Regions from separate parts of the Streptomyces flavovariabilis genome, predicted to be linked through region 2. Evidence: riboswitches for the same ligand, from Rfam matches in the RefSeq annotation. Region 2 holds a riboswitch; each other region holds the start of a gene.

Region 1 (9,448 bases), on a different contig from region 2:
GGTCTGTTGAGGGGGTCTCGGCACCGGCGGCGAGAGGCGGCTAGCAGCGATGACTCACGGTATGCGCACGGACACGCACACCCCCCACTTCGGCGACGGGGGAGGCTGGCGGGACAACGCCACCCGCTACGCCCTGCTGCCGCTCCGCATCTTCCTCGGCGTCACCTTCATCTACGCCGGCCTGGACAAACTCACCGACAGCGGTTTCATGAAGGACTCCGGTGCCGGGTCGATCGGCGACATGATGCGTGCCGTACGTGACTCCTCCGCCATCCCCGCCCTGGTCGACCTCTCCCTCAAGAGCCCCGCCGGTTTCGGCTACGCCATCGCCTTCGGAGAACTGGCCGTCGGCATCGGCACGCTGCTCGGGCTGTTCGCCCGCCTGGCCGCACTGGGCGGCGCGCTGATCTCCCTCAGCCTGTGGCTGACCGTGAGCTGGGCCTCCGACCCGTACTACTACGGCAACGACCTCGCCTACCTCATGGCCTGGATCCCCCTGATCCTGGCGGGCGCGCCTCTGCTGTCCCTCGATGCGGCGCTACGGTCGCGCCGACGGCAGCGGAGCGGCGGCTACCGGTAACGGGCCGCTCACCGTCACGCCGGGTCCGCGCCCGTACGACCTCTCCGGCGGCGTCGGCGTACGCGGCCCGTCAGGAGTGCCACCGCACCCGCCAGGCACAGCCCGCCCGTGACGAGGGGGATCGCCACGAACCACGGGATCTCCCAGGCGCCGCCCGCGTCACCGGCGTAGAGGACGCCCGCCAGGATGAGGACGGGGCCGGCGATCAGCTTTCCGGGCTGGAATTCATGACGTGGCACGGGTCACCTCCGCCTGTCCCATGCCGACCTGGAGATCCAGGTCGATGGTGCCGGACTTCTCGGTGCCCTCGGCGGGGGCGAGGGTGATCTTCTTGTGCCGGCCCGGCTGTACGTCCACGTCCTTCGGGTCGTCGCCCGGCAGCTGGAGGTCGCCCACGCCCACCTCGACGTTCAGCCGCACGGTCACGTCCTCGGGTACGAGGACCCTGATCCGGCCCATGCCGACCTCCGCCCGTGTCGTGACCGTCTGCTTCCCGGACACGTCCAGCTTGCTCAGATCCAGGGTGCCCACGCCTGTCCCCAGGTCGTAGCGCTGCCGTACGTCCGCCGCGGTGGCGGGCCGCCAGGTGGTGCGCGCCCAGTGGGTGTCGATGTCCTTGGGCAGGGCCGCCGCCCCGGCGAGCAGGCCGGCCGTGATGATCGCCAGGAAGATCGAGCCGGCGCCGGTCCGGCCCAGGAAGGCGCTGACGGCTATGCCCAGACCGATGACGGCGAGCGCACAGGACAGGCCGGTCTGCAGGCTGGTGCCGAGCGGATGCCCGTCCCATGTGCGGCTCGTGCCCAGGGCCCCCGCGAGCAGGGCCAGCAGGAAGACCCAGCCGCCGATCGAGCGCGGGTTACGCGGCCGGGGGTGCCGGGCGGGCCGGTCCTCGCGGGTGCCGGACTGCGTGCCGAGGCTGATGTCGACGGCGGCGGCGACATCCAGGTCGTGGGTGTCGCGCGGGCCCCACAGGTAGCCCGTGCCGCCGATGTGGGTGCCGTCCTTCACGATCGGGTCGCGCCACCAGGAGGGGGAGGTGAGGAGCACCGGCGGCGCCTGGGGCTCCGGCGGGGCGTCCGCGGCGGCCTGGGCGGCCAGAGGGTCGGGGCTGGGGGTGCCGCGCTGGCGCGACCAGTAGCCGGCGCCCGCGAGGAGGAGGGAGAGGACGACGGCGAAGGTCAGCACCCCGCCGTTGTTCAGCATCGTCAGAAACACCCCGCAGCCGACCAGCGCGAACAGCACGGCTGCCAGGGCCTGGCCGTCGACGCGGCCGGTGAGCAGTTTGCGGACCTCGTTCTCCTCTTCGTCGTACGGCACGAAGAGCCAGGCGAAGCCGTAGAAGATGAGGCCGATGCCGCCGGTGGCGGAGAGCACGGCGAGGGTGATGCGGAAGATCACCGGGTCCATGTCGCACTGCCGGCCGAGTCCCGCGCAGACGCCGGCCAGGGTCTTGTGGCGCCGGTCGCGGCGGAAGGCGTGGGGCGGCCCGGGCGGGACGGTCTCCTCGGCCGGGGCGGCCGTACCGGGTGCTCCTCCCCGCTCGTGTGCCTCCGCCCGCCCGGGTCCCGGACCCGTCGCGGCGTGCTGGTGATCGGTCATGGGTCCATGGTGACGGGCGCGGCGCCCCGGCGGGAGTCCGAACGACCCTGGCCGGACCCTGATATCGGCCCTGAGGGGCGGTTCGGGAAGCGTTCGAGGGGCGGGCCGGGGAGATCAGGGAAGCCCTAGGGTCGACCCTGATGCTCCGGGCTCCCGCACATGTGACCATCAATGGCATGTCGGAAGCCGCAGCAGCGCCCCTCGCCGATCCGCGGCCGCCGCGCAAGCTCTACCGCAGCAGTGACGGACGCTGGCTCGGGGGCGTGGCGCGGGGCCTCGCCGGACACCTCGGGCTGCCCGTGATCTGGGTACGGCTCGTCTTCGTCGGCCTGTTCATGGCCGACGGCCTCGGCGCGCTGCTGTACGCCGCGTTCTGGTTCTTCGTCCCGCTCGGCGTCGGCGGTGTCGAGGCGCAGAGGCCGCCGTCGCCGGTGACCGCGGAGACCTCGCCCGACGGACGCCGCAGACGCGTCGCGCGCAGGCCCGACAAGGGCCAGATCGTGGCCCTGCTCCTCATGGTCGTGGTGGCCATGGTCTTCGTGGGCAATGTGAACCTCAGCGGCGGAGCCAGGGTGTACCTCTGGCCGATGGTGCTCGTCGGCGCGGGCGTCGCCCTGGTCTGGCGGCAGGCGGACAACGCCCGCCGGGCCCGCTGGGCCGAGGTCGGCCGCCGCCGGCGCACGGTCACGCTGCTGCGCTCGGTGGGCGGGGTGCTGCTGGTGACGGCCGGCGTCTCCGGCATCTTCGTCCTGCAGGGTTCCGCGGCCCACCTCGGCTCGGTCCTGCAGGCGGCCCTCGCGGTCCTCGTCGGGACAACGCTGCTCGCCGGGCCGTATCTCGTCCGCATGACGCAGGACCTCTCCGAGGAGCGCCTGATGCGCATCCGTGCCCAGGAGCGCGCGGAGGTCGCCGCCCATGTGCACGACTCGGTGCTGCACACCCTCACGCTGATCCAGCGCAACGCGGAGAACGCGAGCGAGGTCCGCCGCCTGGCCCGCGCCCAGGAGCGCGACCTGCGCACCTGGCTCTACAAGCCCGAGGGCACCGGCAAGGACGAGGCCGACGAACCCGCCACCCTCGCCGACGCCGTCCGGCGCAACGCGGCCGAGGTGGAGGACAAGCACGGTGTGCCCATCGAGGTCGTGGTCGTGGGGGACTGCCCGCTCGACGAGGGGATCGCCGCACAGATGCAGGCCGCGCGCGAAGCAATGGTGAACGCCGCCAAGTACGGTGGCGAGGGCGGCGCCGTACAGGTCTTCGCCGAGGTCGAGGGGAAGACGGTCTTCGTGTCCGTCCGGGACCGCGGCCCCGGCTTCGACCTCGACTCGATACCCGCCGACCGGATGGGTGTCAGGGAATCGATCATCGGCCGTATGGAACGCAACGGCGGCACGGCGCGGCTGCGCGCGGTGCCGGACGGCGGCACGGAGGTCGAGCTGGAGATGGAGAGGGCGGAGAAGACGTCATGAGCGACCCGACCGAGGCGAACGGTACGACGGGACCGGCGGAGGCGGCCGGGCCCGCGGCGTCGGGCGGTGGCCCCGGGCGTCATGCGCGTGTGGTCCTCGTGGACGACCACCGCATGTTCCGTACGGGGGTCCAGGCCGAGATCGGGCAGACCGAGCAGACCGGTGTGGAGGTCGTCGGCGAGGCCGCGGACGTCGACCAGGCGGTCACGGTCATCACCGCGACCCGGCCCGAGGTGGTCCTCCTCGACGTGCACCTGCCGGGTGGGGGCGGCGTCGAAGTGCTGCGGCGCTGCGCCCCGTTGATGGGCGACACCGAGCAGCCGGTCCGCTTCCTCGCGCTGTCCGTGTCGGACGCGGCGGAGGACGTGATCGGCGTGATCCGCGGCGGGGCCCGCGGATACGTCACCAAGACCATCACCGGCACCGACCTGGTGGACTCGATCTTCCGCGTCCAGGAGGGCGACGCGGTGTTCTCCCCGCGGCTGGCCGGGTTCGTCCTGGACGCCTTCGCCTCCACGGACGCGCCGCCGGTCGACGAGGACCTGGACCGCCTGACCCAGCGCGAGCGTGAGGTGCTGCGGCTCATCGCGCGGGGCTACGCGTACAAGGAGATCGCCAAGCAGCTGTACATCTCCGTGAAGACGGTCGAGTCGCATGTCTCGGCGGTTCTGCGCAAGCTCCAGCTCTCCAACCGGCACGAACTGACGCGGTGGGCGACGGCTCGCCGGCTGGTCTGACGGCGGCGCTCACACCACCCGCGTCGCCCCCGCGTACGGCATCTCGTCGAGCGGGGCGACGCGTACCGGCGCCGAGGAGTTCGGCGCGTGGATCATCCGGCCGTTGCCCACGTAGATGCCGACATGGCTGATGCCGGCGTAGAAGAAGACCAGGTCGCCGGGGAGGAGTTCGGAGCGGGAGACGCGGCGGCCCGCGGCGATCTGGGAGTACGTCGTGCGGGGCAGGGAGACGCCGGCGGCGCGGTACGCGGCCTGGACGAGGCCCGAGCAGTCGAAGGCGTTCGGGCCGGTGGCGCCCCAGACGTAGGGACTGCCGAGCTTCTGGTACGCGTAGGCGACGGCGGCGGACGCACGGGAGCTGGGCGCCTGGGACGGGGCGGCGCCGGGGGCCGTCAGGGTGTCCCGCGGGCCCGTCGAGCGGGTGGCGCGGTCCGGTGACACGCCGGGCCGGGAACGTTCCTGCGGGTCCAGCCGGGACAGCAGCTGCCGGGCGGAGCCCAGCTTGCCGGTGATGGTCTTCTTGTGCTGCTTCAGCTCCGTCCGGCGTGACTTCAGGGAGGTCAGCTCGATGTGGGCGGCCCCGCGCAGCTGCTCGATCTCCCGGAGCTGCTCGCGTACGCCCGCGACGGTGGCGTTCTGCCGGTTGCCGGCCCGCTCGACGAACTCGGCGTTCTCCAGGTAGCGGTCGGGATCGTCGGACAGGGCGAGCTGCATCGCGGGGTCGAGGCCGCCGGCGCGGTACTGGGCGGCGGCGACCGAACCCAGGGCGTCACGGGCGGAGTTGAGCCGCTCTTCCTTGCGTGCCGCCTGGTCCTGGAGGTCCTTCAGCCGCTGCCCGGCCGCTTCGGCCTTCTCCTTCGCGCCGTTGTACTTCTCGGTGGCGGCCTCAGCCTCCTGGTACAGCTTGTCCACCTTGGCCTTGACCTGGCCGGGGGTGAGCTGTGGTTCGGCGTGTCCGGTTCCGTCGAAGCCCGTCGCCGTCGCCGCGCCCGCGAGGGCGATCGTGGCGGCCGTACGGGCCTTGCCGCCACCCGTCGAGCGCTGTCGGGGCTTGCGGTGCGCTGCCACCTGGAGGCCACGTCCTTTCCTCGACCGCCGACCGGTGCGTGCGGCCGCCGGGGGAGCGGACGGGCGGCCTGCGCGTCCGGCGACGGCCCGCACCGGGGGGAGCGGATCGCCGCCGGACTTTTCGGCGGTGGTGTCCGACTGCCGCCCCTGGCCCGGGCGGCGGTGGGGAGCCGGGCACCTGGTGGAGGACGCTAAACCTCGCCGTGGCGGGCCGGTGGCAGGTGTGCGGAAGTGTCTGGAGAGGACCGGCGGTGACCGTATGCGACCGTGGTCCCGCACCGGCGCCGTCGACTTCACTCAGCGTGATGACCGATGCGCCGAACCCTGGGCGAGTGACCGTGATCGGGTGCTATGGGGCGCATATATGCATCACCGGGCCGGTGTCGGGTGGCCTCGGAGCCGCTGATTAGGCTCCGGCCTCATGGACGTACTCATCCACCTCTTCGTCGGCCTTCACATCATCGGCATCGCCGCGCTCCTGGGCGGCTTCCTCACCCAGATGAAGGCGATGGGCGAGGGTACCGCCCGCTACACCCCCGCGATGCTGCACGGCGCGCTCACGATGCTGGTCACCGGCGTGATCCTGATCGGTCTCAACCAGGCCGGCGACCAGTCGGTGAACAACATCAAGATCGGGGTGAAGCTGGCGCTGCTGATCGTGATCCTCGGCCTGGTCTATGTGAAACGGGACGACGAGAAGGTGGACAAGGGCCTCTTCGGCCTGGTCGGTCTGCTGACCACGGCGAACATCTTCATCGCCGTGCTCTGGACCTGACCCGGGGGCGCCCGGCGCCGGCCCGGGCCGAGGCGAGGGCCCAGGCGGTGCACCCGAGCCAGGCGGCCACCGCGATCCACAGCAGCGCCTGCCCGGCGACGTCGAGCCAGCGGGCGTCCAGGGCGTCGGCCACCGCCAGGGCGGCCGCGGCCGTCACGGCCGCGGCGAACACGGTCGCCCAGCGCCGCACGTCGTAGTGGTGCCGGGGCCAGAAGAGCTCGGCGAGGAGCAGGGCGACGCAGGCGATCAGCGCGAGCACGAGCAGCGTGACGGTGGTCGTGCGCAGGGCGCCGGTGTTCTCCTCGTTCCACAGATACAGGCGTGCGCTGTCGGCGCTGAGGAGTTTCGCCCCGGCCAGTGACGAGACGGCGAGGGCGCCGGCCGCGAGCCAGTGGTCGCCGCGGCCCTCCTCCACCTGCCGGGGCTGGAAGCGGAACAGGGCGAAGCCGTAGAGCGCGAGGCCCAGCCAGAACAGCACCAGGGCCGCGTGGGCGAGCCAGGCCGCCGCCTCGGCCGCGGCGAGCGTGGCGCCGAGCACGGCGAGCCCCTGGGTGGCCACACAGCGCAGGAACACCGTTCCGCGCCGCCCCCTGTCCTCCACGGTGAGCAGCACCGCCCAGAGCAGCAGGGCGAGAGCCAGCAGCGCCCCGGCGAGGGAGTGCCGGCCGGCCGCGGAGAAGCCGGTGCCGAGGACGGCGGCCGCCGCCACGGTGGTGAGCGCGGCCGGCGTCTCCGCCCGCCATCCGCCGGGCGCCCGCCGGGCGAGGCCCGCGGCCGCCGCCGGCCAGGCCGCGCAGGCCGGGACGAGAGCGATGCGGGAGAGGACCTCGTGGCCCGCCGAGTCGAGACCGACCGACACGATGCCGGTCGCCAGCGCATAGGTCGCCCACCAGGCGGCAAACGGAGAGGGACCGGACATAGCGCCGATGCTAGAGAGCGCCGCACGCGTTACGAGAGGGGCACGCGCGCGTGCCCCTCAAAATCGCAACGAGACCGCTCAGGCCGGGCGTACCACGCTGTGGATCGCCGACTCGCCGTCGTAGTAGATCGACTCCTCGCGCACATACGTGCCGGGCTTCGGGGCGTGGATCATCATGCCGTTGCCGATGTAGACCCCGACGTGGGTGACATCGTCGTAGAAGAAGACCAGGTCACCGGGCTGGGCCTGGGAGAGCGGGACCGTGGTGCCCGCGTTCACCTGGTCGTAGGTCGTGCGCGGCAGGGTGACGCCCGCGGCCTTCCAGGCGGCCTGGGTGAGGCCCGAGCAGTCGTAGGAGCCGGGGCCGACGGCGCCCCACACGTACGGCTTGCCGATCTGGGCGCGGGCGAAGGCGAGCGCCTTCTCGGCCTTGGTGGCGTACGAGGAGTCGGCCGGGGGCGTCGAGGAGGACGAGCCGGTGCCGGACGACCCCGACGACGATGATCCGCTGTCCTGCTGCCGGGCGGCCTCGTCCTGCGCCCGCTGCTGCGCGGCCTGCTGCCGGGCCAGCTCGTCGGCCTTGCGGGCGGCCTCCTCCCGCTTCTCCTTCTCGATCGCCGCGAGCCGGGCCTTCTCCTCGGCGGTCAGCTTCGACATCAGCTCGCGCGCGTCGGCGAGCTTGCGCTGGACGGTGGCCTTCGCCGTCTTCAGGTCGCCCTGCGAGTCGGTGAGCGTCTCGAGGCTCTCGGTGGCCTCCTGGCGCTTCTCCATCGTCTCGGACTGCTGCGTGACGTAGTCGTCGACCGCGACCTTCTGACGGCCCGTCATCCGGTCCATCAACTGGGTCTGGTCGAAGTAGTCCTGCGGGGTGTCGGCGAGCAGGAACGTCGCCGTGTCCGGGGCGGCGACGCCGGTGCGGTACTGGGCGGAGGCGAAGGAACCCAGCTGCTCGCGCGCCTCGTTGAGCTTCTGGGTGCGCTGGGCGACGTCGTCGAGGAGGGCGTCGGCGCGCTTGCGCTGCTTCGCGGTCTTCTCCTTGGCCGCGTTGTACTTGTCGGTCGCCGACTCGGCCTGGCGGTACAGGTCGTCGACCTTCTTCTCGACTTCCTCCAGGCTGGGCTTGTCGTCGGCCTCGGGGGCGGCGTTGGCCGACTGGGACAGCAGGGCCACGGACGTGAGGGCCGCCGTTGCGAGGGCGGGGGTCCGTATGCCTGCCACGCGCGTACCCGTAGGACGCGACTTGCGGTGCGACGCCAAGGGAGGCGACTCCTTCCATGTTCCGCCTACCGGGTTAGCTGTCGGGTTCGGGCGGGTGGTTCGGAAGGTTTGCCCTACGGCCTTCTCCGCGCAGGGAGTCGGGCCGATTCACCCCAGGTTCACGGTTGGGTCCCCGGCTCCGGCTGCCGCTGCGGCACGCCGGACTCGGCGGAGGCCGCGCGGCCCGGCGACGTTCGCCGGTGGGGGTCATGCGGCCTGGTCGCACCGTAGCCAATTCGTGTGGCCTCTGTGAAGGTTGATGGGTGATATGCCCGATACATTTTCGTGACCTTGCTCATGAGCATTGCAGAGGGTGAACAATCGAGGGGGGTTGGTCCTGGAAGATGCATGAATGCGGGGGCTGTAGCAGGGCGTGATCAGGTGGTCATGGACGGCGACAATGCGCCGCCCGGCGGGCGGCGTGATCCCTGGCGCGGGGCGATGTTCTCAGGGCGGCGGCGGGCTGTCAGTGGGGCGCCCTAGACTCGGAGAGCGATGAGCAGCCTCTTTGACGACAGCTTCCTGGCGAACCTCCAGGCCCAGCGGGGCCCCGCGGACGAGCCCCCGCCGCCACCCGAGGACGAGCACGTACCGGAGCCGATTCCGGACGATCTGTTCGGCGGGAAGTTCGACGCGCCCCCGGACCGGGACGCCTACTACCGGGACGGCGCCCCGCGCCCGGTGGTGGACACCGCCGCCCTCCTGCAGGGGCTGAACGACAACCAGCGCGCCGCCGTCGTCCACTCCGGCTCCCCGCTGCTCATCGTGGCCGGCGCCGGCTCCGGCAAGACCCGGGTGCTCACGCACCGCATCGCCCACCTCCTCGCCGAGCGGGACGTGCACCCGGGCCAGATCCTCGCGATCACCTTCACCAACAAGGCCGCCGGCGAGATGAAGGAGCGCGTCGAGCAGCTCGTGGGCCCGCGCGCCAACGCCATGTGGGTCATGACGTTCCACAGTGCGTGCGTGCGCATCCTCCGCCGGGAGAGCAAGAAGCTCGGCTTCACGTCCTCCTTCTCGATCTACGACGCCGCCGACTCCAAG
Region 2 (9,448 bases):
GCTGAAGACCGTACGTGCGGAGCTGCCCGCCTACGCCGTGGCCGGCTGGCTGACCCCGGCGGAGCCGTACGCGCTCGGCTCGATGCGGGCCCGGCGGATCGCCCGCCAGTACGCCCGGCGTCACGCGGGCAGGGCGGCGGCCCGGGAGGTGGCGCGGTACGAGGCGTATGCGACGTCCCTGGCGTTCCTGCGGCACCGGGCCCGGCGGGACCGCGCCGGGGCGGATTTCGCCGAACGGGAGCGGGAACTGCTCGGCGAACTGTGGCGGCGCCGGGAAGCGGCCCGCCCCGCGCTGGACCACGCGGCGCGGATCACCGCCCCTCCGGTCCCGGTGGCGGCCCCGCCCTGGCCGGTGTACGGGGTGTACGGGTACGGCCCCCAGCCGGCGCCGTACCCCGCGTACAACCCGTACCGCTCCTGAAACCTGCCGTCCGGATCAGGCCGAGACCCGGGAGCGGGCCGAGACCCGGGATCAGGCCGAGGCCTGCGTGAGCCGCCCGATCTCGGCCTCCGAGAGCGTCAGCTCGCCGACGCCGGTCAGCGCGGGCAGCTGCTCCACCGTCCGCGCGGAAGCGATCGGCGCCGCCACGGTCGGCTGGGCGGCCAGCCACGCCAGAGCCACCGTGGCCACGGGTACGTCGTGCGCCCCGGCGATCTCGTCGAGGGCGGCGAGCACTCGCCGCCCTCGCTCGGTCTCCAGGTGCGTGGCCGCACTCCCCGCCCGCGCGCTCGCCACGGTCGTGCCGGGCCGGTACTTGCCCGTGAGGAAGCCGGACGCGAGCGCGAAGTACGGCACGGCGGCCAGACCGGTCCGCTCGGCGAGGTCCCGGAGCTCGCCCTCGTAGGTGTCGCGGGAGACCAGGTTGTAGTGCGGCTGGAGGGCGACGTACCGGGCGAGTCCCTCGCGTTCGGAGAACTCCAGGGACGCCCGCAGCCGCTCGGCGGAGATGTTGGAGGCGGCGATGTGCCGCACCTTCCCGGCCTTCACGAGACTGTCGAGCGCGCCGATGATCTCCTCGACGGGCACGTCGGGCTGGTCGAAGTGCGTGTAGTACAGGTCGATGTGGTCGGTGCCGAGGCGCCGCAGGGAGGCGTCGGCGGCGGCCTTGATGGTGTCGGCGGACAGGCCGCGGAACTCGGGGTGCTGGCTGACCTTCGTGGCGACGACGACGTCCGAGCGGTTGCCGCGGGCCTTGAGCCACGCTCCGAGGACGGTCTCGGATTCCCCGCCCCGGTTGCCCTCGCCCCAGGCCGAGTAGGAGTCGGCAGTGTCGATGAAGTTGCCGCCGGCGGCGGTGTAGGCGTCGAGGACGGCGAACGACTGGTCCTGGTCGGCGGTCCAGCCGAAGACGTTGCCGCCGAGGGCGAGCGGGAAGATCTCGAGGTCGGAGGAGCCGAGCTTGCGGAGAGAAGTCATGGCCACTGTCAACGCCCGTACCGGAGCGCCTCATTCCGCAGTTGACGCAAAGCTTCCGTAAGCCCGTCCCGTGGCACGCCGAAAGAACCGGCGGCCCTGACGTCGGGGGGTCGTCGTCAGGGTCGCCGGTGCTTCAACGGGCGTGTACCGCTTACGGGTTCAGTCCCTTGCCGCGCAGCCAGGCCATCGGGTCGATGCCGCTCGAGGATCCACCGGAGTGGACCTCGAGGTGAAGGTGCGCCCCGGTGACGTTGCCGGTGGCGCCCACGCGGCCGATGACGTCGCCGGTGCTGACCTTCTGGCCGACGCTGACGCCGATGGAGGACTGGTGCGCGTACCAGATCTCGGTGCCGTCATCGAGGGTGAGGACGGTCTTGTAGCCGTACGAGCCGTTCCAGCCCGCCTCGGTGATGGTGCCGCTGTGGACGGCCTTGATCGGCGTGCCCGTGGGGGCGGCGAAGTCGAGGCCGGTGTGGTAGCCGGAGGACCAGTAGGCGCCGGCCTGGCCGAAGCTGGAGCTGATGGTGTACGAGGAGGTCGGCAGCGTGAACTGCTTGGCGAGGGCGGCGAGCCGCTCGGCCTCGGCCTTCTTCCTGGCCTCCTCCTCCGCCTTCTTCTTGGCTTCGGCGGCCTTGGCCTTGGCTTCCCTCTCCGCCTTGGCGACGGCGTCCGCGGCTGCCTTCTCGGCGGCGGCCGCGGCGTCCTGGGCGGCCTTGGTCTCGATCTGGTCCTGCTGGTGCTCGACCTGGGCCATGATCCGGGCGCGCAGCGCCTCACCGGCGCCGGCTTCGGAGGTGCCCTGCTCGGTGTCCGCCGTGACGGTGCCGAGGCTGCTGAGCGGGGTGGCGGAACCTTCGGGGGTGTCGTCGTCCGAGATGAGGGAACCCACCGAGGGCAGGTCCGGGACGGAGATGGACACCGGGGGCTTGCCGGTCTGGGCACTGGCCATGCCGCCGGCACCCACGGCGGCTATGACGCCGACGCCCAGGACGGTGGAGCTGCGGGCGAGGCCTCCGCCGCGCTGCTTGGTGACGCGATGCCGGCCGCGGACGGGACGGATGGACTCCTCGGTGGGGTTCCACTCCTGGAACGGGCCCTCGTCGGTGTGCTGACCGCCGTAGCCGAAGGTGTCTGTGTCGCGCTTCGGCGCGAACGGGGCCGCGGGGGCAGGCCGGTTGGACGCCACGTGGGCGTGCTCCTTTCCTTCCTTCTCGCCTACCGGGTTAGCTGACGGGTTCGGAGCAGGAAGGTCTCCTACGCGCGTATACCGGCCGTGCTGCCACGGTGGTATACGCCCGATTCACCCCAAGTGGTGGTTCCCCGGTTCCCTTTCGGGATTCGGCACGTGCGCACGGAGCCGCCTTCTGTGACGGCTGGGACGACCGCGCTGCGTTATCGAACGTTAATAGACGCGCGAGGGGTATTCCAGCGATTCCACTTGATCATTAACCTTTTTCGTGCGGACTTACCTGCCATGACGGGGCTAAATCGGGCGAGTTGACCGCCACACAAGTAACTGACGAGTTTTGACGGTGCGTCAGTTGCGGTGCGGAACGGGGTGGTTCTCCGGCCCTCGGCCTTCAGTAGCGGGGACAGGATTTGAACCTGCGACCTCTGGGTTATGAGCCCAGCGAGCTACCGAGCTGCTCCACCCCGCGTCGTTGTGACTCCAGTGTACGCCATCCGCGGGGCACCTCGTGCACACCCTCCGCTCAGCCCGCCGGGGCGCCCGCGTGGGTCAGGGTCTCCCAGGCGGTGAACAGGTCGTCGGTGCCGGCGGGCCGGGCCCGTGCGGCCAGCTCGTGCGCGGCCGGGACGGGCCGGCCGCGCCGTTCCTCCAGGTGGTGGAGGGCGACCTCCAGATGGGGTCCGAGGTTCCGTTCGACGCGCCCGCCGCACAGCCACTCGGGTGCGCGTTCGCCCAGCTCGTGGCGGGCGTGCAGGGCGAGCGCGGCCGCCAGCCGGTCCTCGCTCCCGCCGTAGAGGTCGACGCCCTGGTGCCAGGCCGTCTCGGCGATGTGGGCGGTGGCGGCGAGCGAGGCGCCGACGTGCCGGAAGCTGCGACAGGTCTCCTGGGAGACGCCGTCGCGGTAGGTGGTCTGCCCGAACCAGTACGACGCCATGCGCTGCGGGCCGTCCACGCCGGAGCCGGGCACGGTGAGCGGCACGGGGCCGTCCTCCTCCAGGTAGAAGTAGGCGGGCACCCGCTCCCGGAAGCGTTCCAGGGCGTGGTCGAAGGCCCGGCGGTCCTCGAGGAACACGGCGACGGAGATGACCGCGTCGGTCGCCACGAGGTCCCAGGTGCCGGTGAAGTCCGGGTCGGACGAGGTGACTTGGGGAAGGTGGACGGTGCGCAGCATGTCCTCGAAGCCCCGCACCCGCGCGGCCGGCCAGCCCGCGCCGGGCGTGTGCCGCACGATCTCGGCGGCCCGGGCCCAGACCGACCCGGTCCAGCCGGCCTGCAACGCGGCCTTCTCCCCGGTGTGCCGGCGCAGCGTTGCCGACCAGGCGTCCATGATCTGCCGGGCCTTCTCCGCGTGCCGCCGCTCGCCGGTGACGGTGAAGAGCAGGGCCTGGGTGTAGGCGGCCAGGGCGTCCGCACGCTCCTCGGCGCAGCCCCGGCCCCGAAGGTCACCGGCCGGGCAGACGACGGTCTCGTGCGGCTCGGCCCGGTACCGGTAGGAGCCGTACACGCTGTCCCGCATCGCGAGGTACGCCTTCAGCCAGGGCTGCCGCCCGGCGGTGACGTGCTCGCGCAGGGCGTCCAGCTGGTCCCGGTCGACGAGGACGCCGGGATGGGTGAACGCGGCGTCGGAGGACAGGGCCGGGCCCATGGTGCGGGCGTCCGGACCGTCGGCATCGAAGGAGGGGACGAGCAGGGCGAGCGCGGTGACCAGAGGCACGAGGAGCAGTGCCGCCGTCCGTCGTCTCCCCGCTGACCTCATGGCCGCCGCCTCCGTGCTCTCGTCCTGGCCCTGGAGGCAGCGTGGCCCGGGCGGTGGTGCGGACGCAGGATCTGTTGGGCCGATCGGCCCGCACTCAGCCCGGCAGGTGGCGGTTCGGGGCCTGGGCCCGCTCCTCGTGCTCCGGGAGGACGACGACCTCCACTCCCTGGGCTGCGAGAAGGCCGCTGCCGTCGGCGTCCGTCACGAAGGTGTCCGGCTCGCGCCAGGCCGTGACGACCCGTCGTACGCCCGCGTCGAGGATCAGCCGGGCGCAGGGGGCGGGGCGGGAGGCGCGGCGGGCGCAGGGCTCCAGGCTGCTGTACACCGTCGCGCCGGGCAGGCGCGGGTCGGCCGGGTCGAGTTTGGCGAGGGCCGCCTCCTCGGCGTGCACGACCGGGTCGCCGGCCTCGCGGGAGTGGCCGCGGGCCAGTTCCGTGCCGTCGGCGGCGACCACGACCGCGCCCACGCTGAACGCCGTGTCCGACGGCGGGCAGCGCTCGGCCAGTTCGCAGGCGAGAGTCAGCCAGTGGTGGTCGGCGGCGGTGGGCAGGGGGCCGGTGCCCGGGGCGGTCGGTTCGTAGCGCATGAGGACCACGTCCTCGATCTGCCGTGACTCCAGCAGCCGCAGGCGGCCGCCCTGGTAGCCGCCGGGGCCGAAGAGGCGGGGTGCCCGGGGGTCGCCCACGAAGAGCGGGGCGAGGACCAGCTGGAGTTCGTCGGCCAGGCCCTGGGTGAGGAGCTGGGTGTGGATCAGGCCGCCGCCCTCGACCATGAGCCGCCGTACGCCCCGGACGTCGTGCAGGTGCGTGAGGAGCCGCCGCCAGTCGAGGTCGGGGCCGAGCGGGACGACGTCGGTGGCGAGGCCGAGGGCACGGGCACGGTCGGCACCCCGGTCGGTCGTGTAGAGGACTTTGTCGCCGCCGGTGTGCCAGAAGCGGGCGTCCGGGTCGAGGTCGCCGGAGCCGCTGACAGTGACCTTGAGGGGGTACTCGGGTTTCCCGGCGGCCGTGCGGGCGGCCCGTCGCTTCTCCGAGTTCACCAGGAGCCGGGGGTTGTCGGCGCGGATGGTGCCGGCGCCGATCAGGATCGCGTCGACGCGGGCCCGGACCTCGTCGACCCGGTCGAAGTCGGCCGGGCTCGACAGGAGCAGCCGGTCGGGTCCGGTGTCGTCCAGGTAGCCGTCGAGGGAGACGGCGGCGGACAGCAGGACGTACGGGTGAGGCATCGACGCTCCGCGGCTGGTCGGGACGGCGGGACTGGAGGGGTCCACGGCGGGACTGGACGGGTCTTGGTTCAAGTTTGAAACAAACCTACACTGGTGGCATGACGACTCGCTGGCTCACCCCCGATGAGCAGCGCGCCTGGCGCGCCTACATCGCCGCCTCGCTGCTCCTGGAGGACGCGATCGACCGGCAGCTCCAGCAGGACGCCGGCATGCCGCACCTGTACTACTCCATCTTGTCCGTCCTGTCGGAGTCACCGCAGCGGCGGCTGCGCATGACCGACCTCGCCGAGCGACTGAAGATCACGCGCAGTCGGCTGACGTACGCGGTCACGCGGCTGGAGAAGGACGGCATGCTGCGGCGCGAGGCCTGCCGGTACGACAAGCGGGGCAGCATCGCCGCGCTGACCGACGAGGGGTTCGCCGTGCTGGAGCGGGCGGCGCCCGGGCATGTCGAGACCGTGCGGAGTTTCCTGTTCGACCGGCTCAGCGAGGAGCAGGTGGGGCAGCTGGAGGAGATCTCCGCGGCGATCGCGCAGGGACTCCAGGAGGACGGGACGCGGCCGGCGGCGGACGACGTGCCGTGGCGGCGGAGGTCTTCACCGGCCTGTTCGTGACGCGCGCCACACAGAGCCGGATTCTCATTGCTTCAAATTTAAAGCAAGAGTAGGGTTCCCGAACGTGGATCTGCTTCAAATCTGAAGCAGTACGGCTGTGCAGCCGAGCAGGAAACGGAACCCGGAGGCCCCGCATGCCCGACACCCCCGACGTCATCGCCACCCCGCGCTCCCGCGTCCGGGTCCCGCTGCGCTTCCACGACGGCTACGAGGCCGACGCCGAGCTCGTCACCTTCCACGGGCTGGCCGACGGCCGGGAGCACGTGGCCGTGGTCCTCGGCAAGCCCGGCCCGGTCCCGCTGGTGCGGCTGCACTCCGAGTGCCTGACCGGGGACGTGTTCGGCTCCGCCCGCTGCGACTGCGGCCCGCAGCTGCGCGAGGCGGTCGAGCGCATCGCCGAGCGCGGCGGCGTGCTCCTCTACCTCCGCCAGGAGGGCCGCGGGATCGGCCTCTACAACAAGCTCGACGCGTACGCCCTCCAGGACGAGGGGCTCGACACGTACGAGGCGAACGCGGCCCTGGGACTGCCGGAGGACGCCCGCGACTACACGGCGGCGGCCCAGATGCTCCGGGCCCTGGGCATCGGCGAGCTGGACCTGCTCTCCAACAACCCTGACAAGGCGGGCCAGTTGCGGTCCCTGGGCGTCGGCGTCCGCGACCGCGTTCCCACGGGCGTCTTCACCACCGCCCACAACGTCCGCTACCTGCGGGCGAAGGTCCTCCAGACCCAGCACACGCTGCCGCTAGCCGCGTTGACGGAACTCAGCGCGGGCTGAGCCGCCCCCGGTCGGGCCGGGCACTGAACCGGGCTGCTTGCCCCCCGGTTCATCGGGTACAGCCATTGAAAGAGGGCGACCTCATCAGTACCCGGAGCTTTATGGAAGTGACCGTTTCGTGACCGATCTCGGCGGCCCCGGCGACCACCGGGCGAGGGGACCGGGCGATGGCCCGGAGGCCCTCGCATCACAGATCGCCGATGCCGTGGAGACTCTGACGACGCTGTGGTCGGTCGCCGCGCAGGAGGCGTCCCTGCGCCTGTCCCCGCACCAGTTGCGGGCGCTGCGCACCGTGCAGGGGGCGCCCGGCCTGAATTTGACGGCGCTGGCGGACGGACTGGACATCGGCCCTCCCACGGCCAGCCGCCTCTGCGACCGCCTGGCGGCGGCCGGCCTGCTGGAACGGGCCCCGCACCCCGACACCCGCCGCGAGGTGCAACTGTGGCTCACGACACACGGACAGCGCGTCCTGCGCGATGTCGCCGGCCGCCGCGCCCAGGCCCTGGCCACGGCACTGGCGGCGATGGAACCGGCGGAACGCGAGGCGCTGAGCAGGGGGTTGCTGGGCTTCCTGGCAGCCCAGGACACGACGCCGGGCGCCGATGAGGCGGAAGGGCTGTGAGCTCCGGCAGCGCGGGCCCGCACGGGCGGTGAGTTCCGGCCGCCCGGACGTGAGTTCCGGCCGCCCGGACGTGAGTTCCGGCGGCCCGGACCTGGAGGGGCGGTGACTTCTCGTCCCGGCCCGGCCACACGGACGGTGACTTCTCGGCCCGGCCCGGCCGCACGGACGGTTGCTCCGCGCAGGTCAACCCGCCTGCGCCTCGCGTGAGTTCCCGCGGCAAGCCCGCCGCCCGGGCCGCGACTCCCCGCGGTGTCCGGCCGCACGCACTGCCCGACCCGCCGCTGGAACCGGTCGCCGAGTGCCCCTGTGGGCACCTGGAGCCCGGTCTGCCGGGCGGCCGGCCGGATCGCCCGCCGCTCACGCCGCCCGTGGCGCCCCGCCGCTGCACCCGGATTTCGGACCCCGGACCTCGGACCCCGGGCCCCGGATCCCCGCCGGTCCACCGGTCTCCCGGCCCCCCGACGCCCCTCAGACCCCCGAGCCGTGGCGGCTCACGCCGCCGGCGGTCAGGACCGCCACGCATGTGTCGTCCCGTACCGGCCGGGCCGCGCTCCCCGCGTCCCGGAGCACCACCGCGGCCGCCACCGCCGGGTCGCAGCCGGGCAGTACGCCGTCGTCGGGCGGCGTCCAGCGGCTGGGCAGGCCGTCGCTGTGCAGCACCAGCAGGCTGTCCGCATGCCAGGGCATCCGCTGCACGGGCACGGACGCCGGGGCCTGCGCGCCCACGATGCCGGGGTGGGACAGCAGCGCCTTCCAAGTGCCCCCGGTCCGCAGCCGGGCGCCCACGTTGCCGATCCCGGCGAAGCTCAACTGCGCCTCTCGCAGATCGAGTTGGGCCACGGCGACGGCCGCGCCCCGGGTGGGGCGCAGGGCCGGGCCCAGCCGCCGCAGGAGGTCGGCGGGCGGCAGCTCCCCCATACCGCGCAGCTCCTCCACCGCCGCGGTGGAGGCCTCGGCGGCCTTGACACCATGACCGAGCCCGTCGGCGAGCAGCAGGGTCAGCCGGTCCCCGCCGCGCACCCGGCCCCAGGCGTCCCCGGAGTGCTCGGCCCGGCCGAGGGGGACGTTGACGCCCCCGGCACGCGGGCCCGGCGGGGGCGGCCCCTGGTTGCGGACGGCGGGCTCGTGGCCGATGCGGGCCATCACGACGGTGCCCCGGCCGGGCGCGCTGTGCAGGTCGAAGTCGTTCGCTATGCGCCGGCACGTGCCGAGTCCGGCGCCGAGCGAGGCGGCGACGGTCGTGGTGTAGCCGTCGCGCATCGCCGCCGCGACGTCCGGGATGCCGGGGCCGTGGTCGACCGAGACGAGCTGCACGGCGGCCCGACGGCCGTCGTCGTGCGCCCGCTCGACGAGGTTGATCAGCACGCGCCCGTCGTCCGCGTGCCGCAGCAGGTTGGTCGCCAGCTCCGTCGCCACGAGCGCGGCGGTCGCAGTGCGGTTCGGGGGCAGGCCGGCGCAGGCGCTGGCCTCCTCGGCCGCCACGCGTACGTCCCGCACCCGGGTCGAGTCGTCCACCGGCACGTCCCAGACCCTGCTCATCACGGCACCGTCCGGGAGGGCGGTACGACGGTGGCCCAGGCGGTGACGGTGACGGTGGTCCCCTCACCGGGCCGGCTGTCCACATCGAACTCCTGCACCAGCCGCTTGGCCCCGCTCAGGCCGAGCCCGAGCCCGCCGCCGCTGGTGTAGCCGTCGGTCAGCGCCAGGTCCAGGTCGCGGATGCCGGGCCCGGTGTCGACGAAGGCCAGCCGCAGCCCGTGCGACTGCCCGGCGTCCAGCGGGGTGAGATTCACATGGCCGCCCCCGCCGTGGACGAGGGTGTTGCGGGCCAGCTCGCTCGCCGCGGTGA
Region 3 (9,448 bases), on a different contig from region 2:
ATAACCGCCGCGATGCTGCATCCGGTCGGTCTCGGCGCCTTCGCCGAGCGATTCCCCGACCGGGTGTGGGACGTCGGCATCGCCGAGCAGCACGCGGCCGTGTCCGCGGCCGGCCTGGCGACGGGCGGCCTGCACCCGGTCGTCGCCGTCTACGCCACCTTCCTCAACCGCGCCTTCGACCAGCTCCTCATGGACGTCGCCCTGCACCGCTGCGGGGTGACCTTCGTCCTGGACCGGGCCGGGGTGACGGGCGTCGACGGGGCCTCCCACAACGGCATGTGGGACCTGTCCGTCCTCCAGGTCGTGCCCGGGCTCAGGATCGCCGCGCCGCGGGACGCCGACCAGCTGCGCGCACAGCTGCGCGAGGCCGTGGCCGTCGACGACGCGCCGACGCTGCTGCGGTTCCCGAAGGAGTCCGTGGGCCCGGCGATCCCGGCCGTGGACCGGGTGGGCGGACTGGACGTGCTGCACCGTTCCTCCGAGCCGCAGGCGCTCCTGGTGGCCGTCGGCGTGATGGCGCCGGTCTGCCTTCAGGCAGCCGAGCTGCTCGAAGCGCGCGGCATCGGCTGCACCGTGGTCGACCCCCGCTGGGTCAAACCCGTCGACCCGGCGCTCCCCGGCCTCGCCGCCGAGCACCGCCTGGTCGCCGTCGTCGAGGACAACAGCCGCGCGGCCGGGGTCGGTTCGGCCGTGGCGCTGGCCCTCGGCGACGCCGACGTCGACGTGCCGGTGCGGCGGTTCGGCATCCCCGAGCAGTTCCTCGCGCACGCCAAGCGCGGTGAAGTGCTCGCCGACATCGGCCTGACGCCCGTCGAGGTCGCCGGACGGATCAGCGCGAGCCTGGCCGTCAAGCAAGAGCAGTCCAAGGAGCCACAGGAATGACAACCGCCGAGTCCGCGTCGGAGCCGTCGCAGGCCGGGGAGTTCGACCTCGGCAAGCTGCTGGCCGAGCGCGGAGCCGAGCGCTACGAGCTGCACACCCGGTACCTCAACCACCAGCTCCCGCGCATGCTGCACACCATCGGCTTCGACAAGGTCTACGAGCGCGCCGAGGGCGCCTACTTCCACGACGCGGACGGCAACGACTACCTGGACATGCTCGCCGGGTTCGGGGTGATGGGCCTCGGCCGCCACCACCCCGTCGTACGCAAGGCCCTGCACGATGTGCTGGACGCCTCTCTCGCCGATCTCACCCGGTTCGACTGCCAGCCGCTGCCGGGCCTGCTGGCCGAGAAGCTGCTCGCGCACAGCCCGCACCTGGACCGGGTGTTCTTCGGCAACAGCGGCACCGAGGCGGTGGAGGCAGCGCTGAAGTTCGCCCGGTTCGTCACCGGCAGGCCCAGGGTCCTGTACTGCGCGCACGCCTTCCACGGCCTGACCACCGGCTCCCTCTCCGTGAACGGCGAGTCCGGCTTCCGGGACGGCTTCGCCCCGCTGCTGCCCGACACGGCCGTTCCCCTGGGCGACCTCGACGCACTCGAACGGCAGCTGAAGAAGGGCGACGTCGCCGCGCTGATCGTCGAGCCGATCCAGGGCAAGGGCGTCCTGCAGGGCCCGCCCGGCTGGCTGCGGGCGGCGCAGGAGCTGCTGCACCGGCACAAGGCGCTGCTCATCGCCGACGAGGTGCAGACGGGCCTGGGCCGGACCGGCGACTTCTACGCCTACCAGCACGAGGACGGCGTGGAACCCGACCTGGTGTGCGTGGCCAAGGCGCTCTCCGGCGGCTACGTGCCGGTCGGCGCCACGATCGGCAAGGACTGGATCTTCAAGAAGGTCTACTCGTCCATGGACCGGGTGCTGGTCCACTCGGCGAGCTTCGGGTCCAACGCGCAGGCCATGGCGGCGGGCCTCGCGGTGCTGTCGGTGATGGAGAACGAGCAGATCATCGCGAAGGTCCGGGCCACCGGGGAGCAGCTCAGATCCCGGCTCGCGGCGCTGACGGACACCTACGAGATGCTCGCCGAGGTCCGCGGCCGGGGCCTGATGATCGGCATTGAGTTCGGCCGGCCCAGGTCGCTGAAGCTGCGCAGTCGCTGGGCCATGCTCCAGGCCGCCCGCAAGGGGCTTTTCGCGCAGATGGTCGTCGTCCCGCTGCTGCAGCGGCACCGGATCCTCACCCAGGTCTCCGGCGACCACATGGAGGTGATCAAGCTGATCCCGCCGCTGATCATCGGCGAGCGGGAGGTGGACCGGTTCGTCGACGCCTTCACGGCCGTGATGGACGACGCGCACAACGGCGGGCTGGTGTGGGACTTCGGCAAGACGCTCGTCAAGCAGGCGGTCGCCAACCGCTGAGACTCCGATCGGTCGCCCACGCTCGGACTCCGCGTCGGTCGCACACGCTGAGACTCCCCTGGCTTTTTGCCTGTGAGGCAAGAAAGTTGCCGCTGAGGCAAGGCTCCGGCTGAATGGAGGCATGAGCTCCTCCGAGACCGAGCGGCCCTCCGGGGCCGACTCACCGGCCGAACCGGCGGCCGGTGCGCTGACCGCCGTCGCGCCCCAGCTGCGGGCGCTGCGGCGCCAGGCCTCCCTGACGCTGGAGGCCGCGGCCCGCGCCGCCGGCCTGTCGCCCGCCCACCTCTCCCGACTGGAGACCGGGCAGCGCCAGCCCTCGCTGCCGATGCTGCTCGCACTCGCCCGCGTCTACGGTACGACGGTCTCCGAACTGCTCGGCGAGACGGTCGCCGAACGGGACTCCGTCATCCGCGCGGCCGACATGGAACCCACGGCGGCGGGCGGCTGGACCTACTGGCAGGCCGGCGCCCCCGGCCGCGGGATGCAGGCCCTGCGCGTCCACGTCCCCCATGGCTCTCAGGGCGACATCGTGCGCGTCCACCCCGGCGAGGAGTGGCTCCATGTGCTGCGCGGCCGGCTGCGGCTGCGCCTCGGAGACACCACGCACCGGCTCGCGGCCGGCGACAGCGCCCACTTCGACTCGCTCACTCCGCACCGGATCGCCGCCGAGGATCACGACGGCGTCGAGCTGCTCTTCGTCCACACCCTGCTGCAGAGTCCCACGGCCGCCCTGTGCCTGGGCCCCACCCCGGGAGGCGGGTCATGAGGGACATGGAAGAGAAGTTCTCCCGCGGCCTGTGGGTGAGGCTGCTCATCTATCTCGTCCTCGGGCACGTCTTCGCCGCGTTCGTGTACCTGCTGTTCGAGGTCGGCGCGAAATAGCTCCGCCCGGGCGCCTCAGTCGAGGAGCCGCTCGCGCAGCCGTTCCCGGGTCTGCGGGGTGAGCTTCAGCCCCTTCTCCAGGTAGGTGTCGACGCCGCCCCAGGTCTCCTCGATGGTGTCGAAGGCCGCCGTCAGGTACTCGGCGCGCGCGTCGAAGAGGGGGCTGAGCAGCTCCATGACCTCGGGGGAGTAGGCCGAGGCGGCGGAGCTGCTGCGATGCACCTTGTAACGGCGGTGCTTGGCGTTCGACTTCAGGTAGTCGTCGACGATCGCCTCGCGCTCGACGCCCACCGCGAGCAGTGTCACCGCGACGGACAGACCGGCGCGGTCCTTGCCCGCCGCGCAGTGCATCAGCGCGGGGACGCTGTCTTCCGCGAGCGCGTGCAGCACCTGGGAGTGCTCACCCGTGCGGTCCCTGATGATCATGCGGTACGAGGCGATCATCCGGTCCGCGCCCTTGCCGTCGGCGAGGATCGCGCGGAGCTGGTCCAGGTCCCCGTCGCGGACCATCTTCCAGAATTCGGCGCCGTCGGCGGGGTCGCTCAGCGGCAGGTTCACATTGCGCACGCCGGGCAGCGCGACGTCCGGCCCCTCGAGCTTCTGGTCGGCCGCGTTGCGGAAGTCGAAGATCGTGTGCAGGCCCAGGGTGGTCAGGAACGCGGCGTCCTCCCCGGTCACGTGGGCCAGGTGACCGCTGCGGAACAGCACTCCCTGGCGCAGCCGCCGTCCGTCCACGGTCGGAAGTCCGCCCACGTCACGGAAGTTGCGCACTCCGGCCAGCTCGGGCTCGGTCGACGGGACCTGCTGTGTCACGAGGGCTCCTCCCCTTCGGCGCCGCCGGCGCGGCTCGTCGGCGGGCGTCACTCGACGATACGACATGCCTGCCTGGGGCAATGAGTTGTCCACAGGCGTTGCCCGGAGCCCCCGCGGCCCTTGATGATGTTGCCGCCTGGTCGCACCTGGTCGGGCTTGTTCGAATCTGTGAGGGCATGATGCTGGACATCTCCGAAGACGGTCGTACGTGGGTGCTCTCCGGCCCGGCCAGCAGCTACGCCGTCCATGTCACCGAACGGGGCGAGCTGCTGCACCTGCACTGGGGTCCCCGGATCGGCCTCGCCGACGCCGAGGCCCTCGCCGTCCGGCCGCTGCCGGACTACTGGCCCTTCGAGTCCCCGCTCGACGGACGCGAGGAGTACCCGGTCGAGGGCGGCCCCCGTTTCGTCCGCCCCGCCCTGTCCGTGCGCACGGCCGAGCGGCGCGGCACCGAGTGGATCTTCGAGGGGCACGACACCGAGGACGACGAGCTGCGGCTCCGGTTCCGCGACGGCGACCTGGCCGTCACGCTGCACTACCGGATGCGCCCCTCGACGGACGTCGTCGAGCGCTGGGTCACCCTGGACAACCGGGGTCCGGCCGTCGAGCTGCTGCGCGCCGACTCCGCGACCTGGACCCTGCCCGACCGTGACGCCTGGCGGCTGTCCCAGCTGCACGGCCGCTGGGGCGCCGAGTCCCGACTGACGCGCTCTGCCCTCACCCACGGCGAGAAGGTCATCGGCAGCCGCCGCGGCCACACCTCCCACCAGCACCTGCCGTGGGTCGCCCTGGACACCGACGCCACCGAGGAGCACGGCGAGGTCTACGGCTGCGCCCTCGGCTGGTCCGGGTCCTGGCGCATCGCCGTGGCCCAGCTCCCGGACGCGCGCGTGCAGATCACCGGCGGAGCCGGCTACGACGACTCGGGCCTGCTCACGCTGGGCACGGGGGAGTCGTACACGACCCCCCTCTTCGCCGGGCTCTGGAGCGACGGCGGCTTCGGCGGGGCGAGCCGCGCCTGGCACGCCTACCAGCGGGCGTACGTGATCCCGGACGCCGGGCAGGACCGGCCGGTGCTGTTCAACTCCTGGGAGGCCACCGAGTTCGACATCTCCGAGGAGCAGCAGCGGGCGCTCGCCGAGCGGGCCGCCGCCATGGGCGTGGAGCTGTTCGTGGTCGACGACGGCTGGTTCGGGGCGCGCATCAGCGACCGGGCCGGGCTCGGCGACTGGAGCCCCAACCCCGACCGCTTCCCGGGCGGGCTGAAGCCGCTCGCCGATCACGTGCACGGCCTCGGCATGCAGTTCGGGATCTGGGTCGAGCCCGAGATGGTGAACCCGGACAGCGACCTGTACCGCGCACACCCCGACTGGGTGCAGTACCAACCAGGACGAAAGCGGACGGAGTTCCGCAATCAGCTCGTACTGAACCTCGCCCGCGAGGATGTCCGGGAGTACCTGTGGGAGCAGCTCGACGGGCTCCTCGCCGGCGCGCCGATCGACTACGTCAAGTGGGACTTCAACCGCTGCTTCACCGACGCCGGCTGGCCGGACGACCCCTACCCGCAGCGGTTGTGGATCGACCACGTGCGCGGCCTGTACGCCCTGCTGGACCGGCTGCGGGCGGCCCATCCGGGCGTGGCCTTCGAGTCCTGCTCGGGCGGCGGCGGCCGGATCGATCTGGGTGTGCTGAGCCGCACGGACCAGGTGTGGACCTCCGACAACACCGACCCGCTCGACCGGCTCGCCATCCAGCACGGCTTCAGCCAGATCCATCCGGCCCGGGTCATGGCCGCCTGGGTCACCGACAGCCCGAACGCCATGCTCAACCACCGGGCCAGCTCCCTGAAGTTCCGGTTCGTCAGCGCCATGGCCGGGGTGCTCGGGGTCGGCGGCGACCTCACGAAGTGGACGCAGGGGGAGCTCGCCGAGGCGGGGGAGTGGGTGGCTCTCTACAAGGAGATCCGGCCCGTGGTGCAGCGCGGCGACCTGTACCGGCTGCGGCCCCCGGAGGGCGGACCGAGCGCCGTGCAGTACACCCTCGGCGACGAGACCGTCGTCCTCGCCTGGCTCCAGGCGCAGCGCTACGGCGAGCCCGTGCCGGCACTCCGGTTGCGCGCCCTCGACCCGACCGCATCGTACGAATGCCTCGAAACGGGCGAAGTTCACCGAGGGGCCGTGCTGCTTCATCACGGACTGCGGGTCGGCCTGAGCGGGGATCTGGACGCCGCGGTCGTCCGCCTTAAGCGGAAGTAGCCGTTCTGTCCGAATAAAGCGCTTCGGTCGCTAAGGGATAACGTGCCCCGATCGTAAAGGAGATGAGGTCGGGGTGCGTGACCATCGTCATATTCGTGACGATGCGTTGTCGCCATGCTCACGTAATTCCGGCATTGTGCAGGGCCATTGAGGAAAGCGGGAGATCGGTAATCCACGCTCGGTGACGGCGCAGGTGCCGGCGCGTCAAGAAAAACACCGTCACGGGCAACCGCAAGCTTGTCCCATTGCGTCTTGGTCGCTTACGTTCCACACCAATCCGGACGGACGCCTAATCCTGCCGCCGCCCGGAGCCCCACACACTGACCCGACGTACGGCAGGAGCGGGGGACCCACAGGTAAGACGCCTGTTCCGGTTCCCGGAACGGCTTGGGGTTAAGCCGCGCCCCGGCGCGGCCGGGCATCTCCAGCCCGCACCCGACAGCTCACCTCGCAGGCGACGGAGAGGAATTCGCCATGCCCGCGAAGGGTAAGCACCGCCGCCCCAAAACCCAGCGTTTCACCCGCTCCATCGCCGTCGCCGGAACCGGCGGGGCCGCCCTCGCCCTGCCGCTCATGGGGGCCGCCGGCGCCCACGCCGCCACCCCGCAGTCGGCTCCGGAGAAGGCCGCCCAGTCCGCTCCGGCGGCCGAGAAGAAGGCCGCCGAAAAGGCCACCGGTGCCCGCACGTACAGCGTGCGGGCCGGCGACTACCTCGCCAAGATCGCCGACGACCAGAACGTCAGCGGCGGCTGGAAGAAGCTCTACGCGGACAACCGTGACGCCGTCGGCTCCGACCCGTCGCTGATCCACCCGGGCCTCAAGCTGTCGATCGGCAAGAAGGCGGCGAGCGCGCCGAAGCCCTCGGCCCCGTCCGCGCCGAAGGCCTCGGCCCCGAAGCAGTCCGCCGCCGAGTCGGCCCCGAAGGCGGAGACCGCCGCGAAGCCGGCTGCCGCCGCCAAGCCGGCCGCCGAGAGCAACTCCAGTGGCTATGCCCTCCCGGTGGACGGTGCCACCGTCGGCACGCCTTACCGCATGTCCGGCAGCATGTGGTCCAGCGGTTACCACACCGGTGTCGACTTCGTCGTCCCGACCGGCACCTCCCTCAAGGCGGTCGGCGCGGGCACGGTCGTCTCCGCCGGCTGGGGCGGCGCCTACGGCAACCAGGTCGTCATCAAGCTCGACGACGGCCACTACGCCCAGTACGCCCACCTGTCCCAGCTCTCCGTCTCGGCCGGCCAGAGCGTGACCGCCGGGCAGCAGGTCGGCCTGTCGGGCGCGACCGGCAACGTGACCGGACCGCACCTGCACTTCGAGATCCGCACCACGCCGGACTACGGCTCGGACGTGGACCCGGTCGCCTTCCTGCGCTCGCACGGCGTCTCCGTCGGCTGACCGGCCGCACGACCGCCTGCCTGACACGCGACCGAAGGCCGGACCCCGATCCCCGGGTCCGGCCTTCGGTGTGTGCGTGCCGCTGACCGCCCCAAGGGATCGACAGGCGGCGGCAGTTGGGACAGAGTGACCCCGTCCGGAGTGCAAGCGCTTTCCCGAGCCTTCCCGGCGGATCCCGAGGAGTTGTGTCACCGTGCCGACCACCCGCAGAGCCTTCGGAGCCCTGGCCGCCGGGGCCGCCCTGGCGGCCCTCGCCCCCACGTCCGCCGCGCACGCCGCGCCCCGTCACCGCCGCCTCATCGCCCACGACGACTTCTGTCACGGCCTCGGGCAGTGGGTCACCGAACTCCAGGACGGCGGCACCGTCACCGCCTCCCGCGGCATCCTGGAGATCGACGTACCGAGCGGCGCGACCGTGTGGTTCAGGCGGCGGCTCGCAGGGCCGTACCTCCTCGAGTACACCGCCACTCCCGTCTCCGAGGGCGGGGTCAACGACCGGGTCTCGGACCTCAACAACTTCTGGAACGCGACCGACGTCCGCTCCCCGGGTGACCTCTTCGCGACGCCGCGTGGCGGCGCCCTCGACGAGTACGATCACCTCACGACGTACTACGCGGGCTACGGCGCCAACCACAACACCACGACCCGGCTGCGCCGTTACGTCGGCGAGCCCGGCGTCCGCCCGCTGGTCTTCGACTACACCGAGCCGTTGCTGGTCCCGGGCGAGCCGAACCGGGTCCGGATCGTCTCCGACGGCTCGACGGTCCAATGGTGGAACAACGGACGGCTCGTCTTCGACCACACCGATCCGCAGCCCTACACGAGCGGGCACTTCGCCTTCCGGACCGTCTGGAGCCATTTCCGGATCAGTGGATTCCGGGTCTGGCGGCTCACTCCGAAACATCCATGACAAGCGGTGTATTCCGGAGTTGGCGAACACTTTAGGAGTGGCTTATCTCACCGCCCGTCAACCCTTTCCTACGGTCGCGTAGGTCACATTCGAAGGTGAATCATGAGCTGTTGTGGCAGACGATTCGAAGAGTGACAGCAGAGCAGTGATCGGGTCGTACGTGGCGGTGGGGGACAGCTTCACCGAGGGCGTCGGTGATCCCGGCCCCGACGGGGCGTTCGTCGGCTGGGCCGACCGGTTCGCCGTGCTTCTCGCCGACCGCAGGCCCGAGGGCGACTTCCGGTACACCAATCTCGCCGTACGCGGAAGGCTCCTCGACCAGATCGTGGCGGACCAGGTTCCGCGGGCCGTCGACATGGCCCCGGACCTCGTCTCGTTCTGCGCGGGGGGCAACGACATCATCCGGCCCGGCACCGACCCGGACGAAGTGGCCGAGCGCTTCGAGCGGGCCCTGGCCCGGCTCACCGCCGTGTCCGGCACAGTCATGGTGACGACCGGGTTCGACACCCGTGGCGTGCCCGTGCTCAAGCACCTGCGCGGCAAGATCGCCACGTACAACGGACATGTCCGGGCCATCGCCGACCGGTACGGCTGCCCGGTGCTCGACCTGTGGTCCCTGCGCAGTGTGCGGGACCGCAGGGCCTGGGACGCCGACCGGCTGCACCTGTCGCCCGAGGGGCACACGCGCGTGGCGCTCCGCGCGGGCCAGGTCCTCGGCCTCGACGTGCCGGCCGACCCCGAGCAGGAGTGGCCTCCGCTGCCCCCGCGCGGCGCGCTCCACGTGCGGCGGGACAACGTCGCCTGGGCGCGCGAGTTCCTGGTGCCGTGGATCGGGCGCCGGCTGCGCGGGGAGTCGTCGGGCGACCATGTGACGGCCAAGGGGGCGCTGTCGCCGGACGACA

Evidence for each region. Region 2 has a riboswitch for cyclic di-AMP ahead of IO24_RS0121860 (M23 family metallopeptidase). Riboswitches for the same ligand answer to the same signal wherever they lie in the genome.
Region 1: another riboswitch for cyclic di-AMP. It lies ahead of IO24_RS0107040 (C40 family peptidase); the one in region 2 lies ahead of IO24_RS0121860 (M23 family metallopeptidase).
Region 3: another riboswitch for cyclic di-AMP. It lies ahead of IO24_RS0112905 (M23 family metallopeptidase); the one in region 2 lies ahead of IO24_RS0121860 (M23 family metallopeptidase).

What each region holds. Positions count from the first base shown of each region.
Region 1 covers NZ_JNXD01000002.1:447,901-457,348, reverse strand. The annotation lists gene IO24_RS0107080 (DoxX family protein) at 50-580, shown strand; gene IO24_RS0107075 (hypothetical protein) at 595-819, opposite strand; gene IO24_RS0107070 (PspC domain-containing protein) at 806-2,179, opposite strand; gene IO24_RS0107065 (ATP-binding protein) at 2,356-3,648, shown strand; gene IO24_RS0107060 (LuxR C-terminal-related transcriptional regulator) at 3,645-4,385, shown strand; gene IO24_RS0107055 (C40 family peptidase) at 4,395-5,453, opposite strand; gene IO24_RS0107050 (membrane protein) at 5,875-6,228, shown strand; gene IO24_RS0107045 (SLAC1 family transporter) at 6,206-7,147, opposite strand; gene IO24_RS0107040 (C40 family peptidase) at 7,226-8,404, opposite strand; cyclic di-AMP (ydaO/yuaA leader) riboswitch at 8,413-8,585, opposite strand; gene pcrA (DNA helicase PcrA) at 8,900-9,448, shown strand, end outside.
Region 2 covers NZ_JNXD01000011.1:514,554-524,001, reverse strand. The annotation lists gene IO24_RS0121870 (PrsW family intramembrane metalloprotease) at 1-421, shown strand, start outside; gene IO24_RS0121865 (aldo/keto reductase) at 473-1,417, opposite strand; gene IO24_RS0121860 (M23 family metallopeptidase) at 1,569-2,603, opposite strand; cyclic di-AMP (ydaO/yuaA leader) riboswitch at 2,615-2,771, opposite strand; tRNA gene IO24_RS0121855 (tRNA-Met) at 3,002-3,075, opposite strand; gene IO24_RS0121850 (alginate lyase family protein) at 3,130-4,251, opposite strand; gene IO24_RS0121845 (dihydrofolate reductase family protein) at 4,457-5,587, opposite strand; gene IO24_RS0121840 (MarR family winged helix-turn-helix transcriptional regulator) at 5,686-6,201, shown strand; gene IO24_RS0121835 (GTP cyclohydrolase II) at 6,336-6,977, shown strand; gene IO24_RS0121830 (MarR family winged helix-turn-helix transcriptional regulator) at 7,096-7,599, shown strand; gene IO24_RS0121825 (ATP-binding SpoIIE family protein phosphatase) at 8,068-9,138, opposite strand; gene IO24_RS0121820 (anti-sigma regulatory factor) at 9,138-9,448, opposite strand, start outside.
Region 3 covers NZ_JNXD01000006.1:149,535-158,982, forward strand. The annotation lists gene dxs (1-deoxy-D-xylulose-5-phosphate synthase) at 1-882, shown strand, start outside; gene IO24_RS0112880 (aspartate aminotransferase family protein) at 879-2,294, shown strand; gene IO24_RS0112885 (helix-turn-helix domain-containing protein) at 2,416-3,060, shown strand; gene IO24_RS40600 (DUF6126 family protein) at 3,057-3,176, shown strand; gene IO24_RS0112895 (tyrosine-protein phosphatase) at 3,192-3,989, opposite strand; gene IO24_RS0112900 (alpha-galactosidase) at 4,169-6,244, shown strand; cyclic di-AMP (ydaO/yuaA leader) riboswitch at 6,560-6,714, shown strand; gene IO24_RS0112905 (M23 family metallopeptidase) at 6,719-7,636, shown strand; gene IO24_RS0112910 (DUF6250 domain-containing protein) at 7,830-8,546, shown strand; gene IO24_RS0112915 (SGNH/GDSL hydrolase family protein) at 8,692-9,448, shown strand, end outside.